Regions from separate parts of the Streptomyces sp. NBC_00076 genome, predicted to be linked through region 2. Evidence: riboswitches for the same ligand, from Rfam matches in the RefSeq annotation. Region 2 holds a riboswitch; the other holds the start of a gene.
What was found. Region 2 has a riboswitch for glycine ahead of gcvT (glycine cleavage system aminomethyltransferase GcvT). Riboswitches for the same ligand answer to the same signal wherever they lie in the genome.
Positions count from the first base shown of each region.

Region 1 (4,208 bases), 5.4 Mb from region 2:
TTCGAGACGCCCGACTCGGGGCCGGGGCGGGTGCGGACGTTCCGGATGGAGGACCCGGAACTGGAACCGGCGGAGCCGCTGCCCCTGGTGCGGGTGCGTTCTGAGGCCGGGTAAGGCTTTGGTGGGCGGGGCTCGGGACCGGGTGCGTGCGGGTGCGGGTGGGGTTGGGCCTGGGGTGGACGTAGGTCGGGTGTGTGGTGGTTTCGACCGGGCGGGGGCGGGGGCGGGGTGGGGCACTCGGCGCAGGAGGGCTGACGGTGCGGACTGCCTGGTGCCGGCCGTGCCGTCCCGGTGGTGGGGCGGGCTGACGCCTGTTGGGCGGGGGCGGATGTCGGCGGTCTGCGGATGACTGCGCGCCGTCCGGAGGGGTCGGACGGGCGATTACGAGCGGGTCGGCTACGTGGGTCGGCGAGTGCGGTCGCGTGCCGGGGTGACTTGCCGTGCAGGGGGACGCCGCCTGGTGGCGTTGCTCGGCTCTGTGACGGCGGCGGTGCGATGTGACGGTACTGCCGGGTTGCCGGGTCGGGGGCGTGAGCCGGAAGGCCGCCATCCACGCTGGGGTGTCGCGGCGGCTGTGCGTGCGGGGCGGCAGGGCCGGATGGGCGTGTCGCGGGGGCTGTATACGCGTGGCGGATCGGCTGGGACGGGGCCGGATGTGTCGGCCGGTGGGGTCGGGGGCGAGGTGTCGGCGAGGGGGTGTGCGGATGAGGTGGGGGTCAGGACTCGTCCGTGTTTGCCAGCTTGCCGAAGTCGTGGTCCGGGAGGGGCGGAGGAGCGGACAGGTCGAGACCGTAGTGGTGGTAGAGCTGCAGTTCCTGTTCGGGGGAGAGGTGGCGGCCCACGCCGAAGTCGGGGGCATCCTTGATCAGGGCCCGGTCGAAGGGGACGCGCAGGGTGCCCTCGATCAGTTCGCTGGGCTCCAGGGGGACGAAGGCGTCCCTGCTGAACAGACCCGTGCGTATGGCCGCCCACTCCGGTACACCGGTCGCGTCGTCGAGGTAGATCTCGTCGATCGTGCCGATCTTGGTGCCCTTGCGGTCGAACGCCTTGCGGCCGATCAGGTTGCGCGGATCGATGTCGGTCTGCACGGGTCCTCCATTTGGTCGCAACTCATCCGTAAGCACTACGAAAGAGCACATTCAGGGAGGTGGCCACTCGAACGCTCAATCGCTGACCTCGCTGGTACGCTGGCAAACGGCTGCTGACCCCGTGCGGGAGAGTCCTTCGGACACCATCCGGAGGCGCCGAAGGAGCAAATCCTCCCCGGAATCTCTCAGGCCCCCGTACCGCATGGACGAGGTCACTCTGGAAAGCAGAGTGGGTGTCGAAACGGCTTCCGCTCTCACCGACGGTGAAAGCCGGGCACCCTCGGGGGGCCCGGTGAAGCTCTCAGGTCGAGATGACAGAGGGGGAGGCCGTTCGGGTACCCGTGCCGTGGTGCCCCTCGAAGGTCGCGTCAGACCAGGAGGCCTCCGCAATGACCGCCCATCGCAGTCCGCTCTCCGAGCTGGAGCAGGGAATTCCGTTCGAACAGCGCCACATCGGGCCTGACCAGGAAGCGCGGGCGAAGATGCTCGCCCAGGTCGGGTATGGCTCGCTGGACGAGCTCACCGCCGCCGCCGTGCCGGACGTGATCAAGAACGCCGAGGCGCTCGATCTGCCGGGTGCGCGTACCGAGGCCGAGGTGCTGGCCGAGCTGCGTTCGCTGGCCGACCGAAACCAGGTTCTCGACTCCATGGTCGGCCTCGGGTACTACGGGACCTTCACGCCGCCCGTCATCCTGCGCAACGTGATGGAGAATCCGGCCTGGTACACGGCCTACACGCCCTACCAGCCCGAGATCTCCCAGGGGCGCCTGGAGGCGCTGCTGAACTTCCAGACCATGGTCGCCGAGCTCACCGGGCTGCCGACCTCCGGTGCCTCGCTGCTCGACGAGGGCACCGCGGCGGCCGAGGCGCTGGCGCTGTCGCGGCGCATGGGCAAGAACAAGAAGGGCCTCTTCCTGGTCGACGCGGACACGCTGCCGCAGACCGTCGCCGTGATCCGGACGCGGGCCGAGCCGACCGGCGTCGAGGTCGTCGTCGCGGACCTCGGTGACGGCATTCCGGCCGAGATCGCCGGGCGTGAGATCAACGGCGTGCTGATCCAGTACCCGGGCGCCTCCGGTGCCGTACGCGACATCGAGCCGCTCGTCGAGCAGGCCCACGAACTCGGTGCGCTCGTGACGGTCGCCGCCGATCTGCTGGCGCTGACGCTGCTGAAGTCCCCGGGGGAGCTCGGTGCGGACATCGCCGTCGGGACGACCCAGCGGTTCGGTGTGCCGATGGGCTTCGGCGGGCCGCACGCCGGATACATGGCGGTGCGAGAGAAGTTCGCGCGCAGCCTGCCCGGGCGGCTCGTCGGAGTGTCCGTCGACGCCGACGGGAACAAGGCCTATCGGCTCGCCCTGCAGACGCGGGAGCAGCACATCCGGCGCGAGAAGGCGACCAGCAACATCTGCACCGCGCAGGTGCTGCTCGCCGTGATGGCCGGCATGTACGCCGTCTACCACGGGCCCGAGGGCCTCAAGGGGATCGCGCGGCGCACCCACCGATACGCCACGATCCTCGCCGCGGGGCTTACGGCCGGCGGGGTCGAGGTGGTGCACGGCTCGTACTTCGACACGCTGACCGCCCGGGTGCCCTCACGGGCCGCCGAGGTCGTCGCGGCCGCGCGCGAGAACGGCGTCAACCTGTGGCTCGTGGACGCCGACCTGGTGTCGATCGCGTGCGACGAGACCACCGCGCGAGCCCAACTGGCCGCCGTGTGGGCCGCGTTCGGGGTCGAAGGCGACATCGAGGCGCTGGACGCGGCCACCGACGACTCCCTTCCGGCCGCGCTGCTGCGCACCGACGACTACCTCACTCACCCGGTCTTCCACCAGCACCGCTCCGAGACCGCGATGCTTCGCTACCTGCGTCGGCTGGCCGACCGGGACTACGCACTCGACCGCGGCATGATCCCGCTGGGTTCCTGCACCATGAAGCTCAACGCGACCACCGAGATGGAGCCGGTCACCTGGTCCGAGTTCGGTCAGCTGCACCCCTTCGCGCCCGCCGAGCAGGCCGAGGGCTACCTCGTGCTGATCCGCGAGCTGGAGGAGCGTCTCGCCGAGGTCACCGGGTACGACAAGGTGTCGCTGCAGCCCAACGCCGGTTCGCAGGGCGAGTTGGCGGGACTGCTCGCCGTACGCGGATATCACCGGGCCAACGGTGACGAGCAGCGGACCGTGTGCCTGATCCCGTCGTCGGCGCACGGCACCAACGCCGCCAGTGCCGTGATGGCCGGGATGAAGGTCGTGGTGGTGAAGACCGCCGAGGACGGCGAGATCGACGTCGAGGACCTGCGGGCGAAGATCGAGCAGCACCGCGACGAGCTGGCGGTGCTGATGATCACGTACCCCTCCACGCACGGTGTGTTCGAGGAGCATGTCGCGGACATCTGCGCGCAGGTGCACGAGGCCGGCGGTCAGGTGTATGTCGACGGTGCCAACCTCAACGCCCTGGTGGGGCTGGCCAAGCCGGGGCACTTCGGCGGGGACGTCTCGCACCTGAACCTGCACAAGACCTTCTGCATCCCGCACGGCGGCGGCGGTCCGGGCGTCGGGCCGGTGGGGGTGCGCGCGCACCTGGCGCCGTATCTGCCGAACCACCCGCTGCAGCCCGCGGCCGGGCCGGAGACCGGTGTCGGACCGATCTCGGCCGCTCCCTGGGGATCCGCCGGGATCCTGCCCATCTCGTGGGCGTATGTGCGGCTCATGGGCGGTGAAGGACTCAGGCGGGCCACGCAGGTGGCGGTGCTCTCCGCGAACTACATCGCCAAGCGGCTGGAACCGCACTTCCCGGTGCTCTACACCGGCCCGGCCGGGCTGGTCGCGCACGAGTGCATCATCGACCTGCGGCCCCTGACCAAGGCGACCGGTGTGAGCGTCGACGACGTCGCCAAGCGGCTCATCGACTACGGGTTCCACGCGCCGACGATGTCGTTCCCGGTGGCGGGGACGCTGATGATCGAGCCGACCGAGTCCGAGGACCTGATCGAACTCGACCGGTTCTGTGAGGCGATGATCGCCATACGTGCGGAGATCGAGAAGGTCGGCTCGGGCGAGTGGCCCGCGGACGACAACCCGCTGCGGAACGCGCCGCACACCGCGGGCACGCTCGGCGGGG
Region 1 covers NZ_CP108242.1:1,801,146-1,805,353, reverse strand. Annotated here, with positions in the region: gene OHA64_RS08330 (DNA polymerase IV) at 1-114, shown strand, start outside; gene OHA64_RS08325 (PRC-barrel domain-containing protein) at 717-1,088, opposite strand; glycine riboswitch at 1,203-1,299, shown strand; gene gcvP (aminomethyl-transferring glycine dehydrogenase) at 1,478-4,208, shown strand, end outside.
Region 1: linked by a shared signal. The riboswitch ahead of gcvP (aminomethyl-transferring glycine dehydrogenase) and the one ahead of gcvT (glycine cleavage system aminomethyltransferase GcvT) in region 2 are both predicted to bind glycine.

Region 2 (4,208 bases):
CTGCCGCATCCAGTGGCCGACCGGGTCGTCCGCCACGTCCAGGAGGACCAGGTTGACCGGCCACCGGACGGGGGTGGTGCCCAGGGCCCGGGCCAGGGCCTCCATCGGCAGGGCCCTCAAGTCGCCCTCCCACTGGGACAGTTCCACGCCCACGAACATGACCGGTTCGGCCGTCTCGATGACGGCGAGGCAGCGGCGGGCGGTGCGCACCACTCCCGTGGCGGCGAACTCGGACGAGGCCGTCGCGAGGAAGTCGACCGGGTCGTCCTGCCAGTCCGGCTCGAACAGACGGACCCGGCCGCCGGCCGCGGGACCGTCCAGCGGGGTACGGCCCATCCGGCACAGTTCGGCGACGGCGGCCGGCGGCAACGGGACACCGACCGTGCCGTCCGGGTTCACCGCGAGGCCGACCTGGGGCGGCAGACCCCGGGCGAACTCGACCGCTGGAGCGATGGTGTACGACAGGTGCGAGCCGACGACCTGGCGGAACTGCTCCTCGGAGCTGAACACCGGGACATGCACCTGGCCCTCGATCTCCAGCGTGGGCAGGTCCAGCGGGCCGCTGTGCGGGCCGCCGCCGTTGGGCAGCGGCACCCAGACGAAGCTGCGGCCGAGCACCTCGATGATCCGCCCGCCCGCCCCGGGGACGCCGAGGGAGGCGGACAGCACCTCCTCCAGCTCGTTGCCGGGCCATCCGCCGTGCGGATGAGGGTGTGCCTGTGCCGGGAAACCCGGGAAGTCAGCGGGGAGATCCGCCGGGAAGTCCATCTGCCTGCCTACCGCCTGCCTGGTACCGCCTGCTGTGGCTGAAAAGGCTAACGGGTACGGAGCGCTCATGAGAGACGGGCGACCGGTGCGAACCGGCCACCGAGCCGATCCGGCTCAACCGGCGAAGCCGATCCGCCGCAGCACGTTCGCCGCGTCCCGGTCGACCAGCACCGCCGAGCCGCAGCCCGGGGGCAGGTCGCCCTTCCCCACGGAGCCGATCAGGCGCGCGGCGGCACCCCGGTGGCGCAGGAACGCGTACCGCGAGACACCGCGGCCGCGCTCGCGCTGCCCGGCCAGCGCGGTGTCCGGCGTGACGTCGAGCAGCAGCAGGTGCAGGGTGCCGCCCCGGCGCCGCGCCTCGCGGGCCAGCCAGCCGCGCACCCAGGCCTGCGTACCGCAGTCGTGCACCACGACCCCCTCGCCCGAGCGCAGCGCGCGGCGCAGACCGGCGTAGTGCGCGAGGCGGACCAGCGGGCGGTAGACCGCGTACGGCAGGAAGCGTGGCATCCGCGTCGCCCAGCGGTCGCGGGCGTCCTGGGAGTCGATGCGCAGGCCCTTGACCGTGCGTCGCATCAGCGTGGACTTGCCGCTGCCGGGCAGGCCGGTGATCGCGACGAGGTCCTGGGGACCGAAGAGCAGTGCGTGCGGGCTGTGGCCGCCGCGCTCACGGAGGTCGCGGACGACGGGTGCGCCGAGCGGGCCGCAGGCCTCCGTGGCCGGGACCGTCGGCTGCGGGGGCAGCGCGAGAGCCGAGGTGGTCGCGTACGCCGTGGTCCTGTTCACCGTGGTCGTCCTCCCCTGGGGTGGTCACGAGTTCCCTCCCCGTCGAGTGTAAAGAGAAGGTAATGCGCGGTGTCTCGTGTTTTCGTGCTCGTCCTGCCACAAGCCGGTTACAGATGCGGCCCTGCCGCGCTCGACCGATGCGTGCAATGATGTCGGCGCCAACTGCATACCGGCCGCTTGAATCCGCGCGGGAGAGTTCCGGGTCGTACGTCCCTCGTACGGGTGCCCGGGCGCCGAAGGAGCAAGTCCCTCCCTTGAATCTCTCAGGCCCCGTTACCGCGCGGGCGAGGCACATCTGAAAAGCGGGCCGCTGCGACAGTGGCTCCACCCAAGGTGCAAGTCATGATCACCGCTTCGCGGGGTCCTGACGAACCTCTCAGGTTCCGATGACAGATGGGGAGGAACGACCTCGCCGTCATGCCTTGGGAGACGACCGTCCGATGAGCAGTACCGCACCCCGTCACACCGCGCTCGACGCCCTGCATCGTTCACTGGGCGCGACGATGACCGACTTCGCCGGCTGGGACATGCCCCTGCGCTACGGCTCCGAGCGCGACGAACACACCGCCGTACGCACCCGTGCCGGGCTCTTCGACCTCTCGCACATGGGCGAGATCACGGTCACCGGGCCGCAGGCGGCTTCCTTCCTGAACCACGCGCTGGTCGGCAACATCGCGTCCGTCGGTACCGGCCGCGCCCGCTACACCATGATCTGCCGGAGTGACGGCGGCATCCTGGACGACCTGATCGTGTACCGGCTCGCCGAGACGGAGGCCGGGTCCGCTCACTACATGGTCGTCGCCAACGCCTCCAACGCCCAGGTGGTGCTGGACGCGTTGACCGAGCGTGCGGCCGGCTTCGACGTCGAGGTGCGCGACGACCGGGACGCGTACGCGCTGATCGCCGTACAGGGTCCGGAGTCCGCCGGTGTCCTGAAGTCCCTCACCGACGCCGACATCGACGGCCTGAAGTACTACGCCGGCCTGCCCGGCACCGTCGCCGGGGTCCCCGCTCTCATCGCCCGCACCGGCTACACCGGCGAGGACGGCTTCGAACTGTTCGTGAAGCCGAAGCACGCCGTCGAGCTGTGGCAGGCCCTGACCAAGGCCGGCGAGGGCGTCGGCCTGGTCCCCTGCGGACTGTCCTGCCGGGACACGCTGCGCCTGGAGGCGGGCATGCCGCTGTACGGGCATGAGCTCTCCACGTCGTTGACGCCCTTCGACGCGGGCCTCGGCCGGGTCGTGAAGTTCGAGAAGGAGGGAGACTTCGTGGGCCGCGAGGCCCTCCAGGAGGCCGCCGCCCGTTCGGAGCAGAACCCCCCGCGGGTCCTGGTCGGCCTGGTCGCCGAGGGCCGCCGGGTCCCGCGCGCCGGATACGACGTCGTCGCGGACGGCCGGGTGGTCGGCGAGGTCACCTCCGGCGCCCCCTCCCCCACGCTGGGCAAGCCGATCGCGATGGCGTACGTCGACGCGGCGCACGCGGCACCGGGCACGACCGGTGTCGGTGTGGACATCCGGGGCAGTCACGAGCCGTACGAGGTCGTGGCGTTGCCGTTCTACAAGCGTCAGAAGTAGCGGCCGGAAGCAGTCGGCGTGCGTGACCCTGCGCACTTTCCGCTGCTCACGTACGTTTCCAGCAGTCCCCCCTTCATCAGCACTCCCCCGCGTACAGGAGAATTCAGGCCATGAGCAACCCCCAGCAGCTGCGCTACAGCAAGGAGCACGAGTGGCTGTCGGGCGCCGAGAACGGCGTCTCGACGGTCGGCATCACGGAGCACGCGGCCAACGCGCTCGGTGACGTCGTCTTCGTGCAGCTCCCGGAGGTCGGTGCCGGTGTGACCGCGGGCGAGACCTGCGGCGAGCTGGAGTCGACCAAGTCGGTCAGCGACCTGTACTCCCCGGTGTCCGGTGAGGTCACCGAGGTCAACGAGGACGTGGTCAACGACCCGTCGCTGGTGAACTCCGCCCCCTTCGAGGGCGGCTGGCTGTTCAAGGTACGCGTCGCGGAGGAGCCGGCCGACCTGCTCTCCGCCGACGAGTACACCGCCTTTTCCGCCGGCTGAGGAGTCGTACACCCGATGTCCGTTCTGAACACGCCCCTGCACGAGCTCGACCCCGAGGTCGCCGCCGCCGTCGACGCCGAGCTGGTCCGCCAGCAGTCCACCCTGGAGATGATCGCCTCCGAGAACTTCGCGCCTCTCGCGGTGCTGGAGGCGCAGGGTTCCGTCCTGACCAACAAGTACGCCGAGGGCTACCCGGGGCGCCGTTACTACGGCGGCTGCGAGCACGTCGACGTCACCGAGCAGATCGCCATCGACCGGGTCAAGGAGCTGTTCGGCGCCGAGTACGCCAACGTGCAGCCCCACTCGGGCGCTTCGGCCAACCAGGCCGCCCTGTTCGCGCTGGCCCAGCCCGGCGACACCATCCTCGGCCTGGACCTGGCGCACGGCGGCCACCTGACCCACGGGATGCGGCTGAACTTCTCCGGCAAGCAGTTCGACGTGGTCGCCTACCACGTGGACGCCGCCACCGGCCTGGTCGACATGGCCGAGCTGGAGCGGCTCGCCAAGGAGCACCGTCCCAAGGTGATCATCGCGGGCTGGTCGGCGTATCCGCGCCAGCTGGACTTCGCGGAGTTCCGCCGGATCGCCGACGAGG
Region 2 covers NZ_CP108242.1:7,250,063-7,254,270, reverse strand. Annotated here, with positions in the region: gene OHA64_RS33155 (enhanced serine sensitivity protein SseB) at 1-768, opposite strand, end outside; gene OHA64_RS33150 (AAA family ATPase) at 883-1,551, opposite strand; glycine riboswitch at 1,730-1,840, shown strand; gene gcvT (glycine cleavage system aminomethyltransferase GcvT) at 1,992-3,125, shown strand; gene gcvH (glycine cleavage system protein GcvH) at 3,236-3,613, shown strand; gene glyA (serine hydroxymethyltransferase) at 3,629-4,208, shown strand, end outside.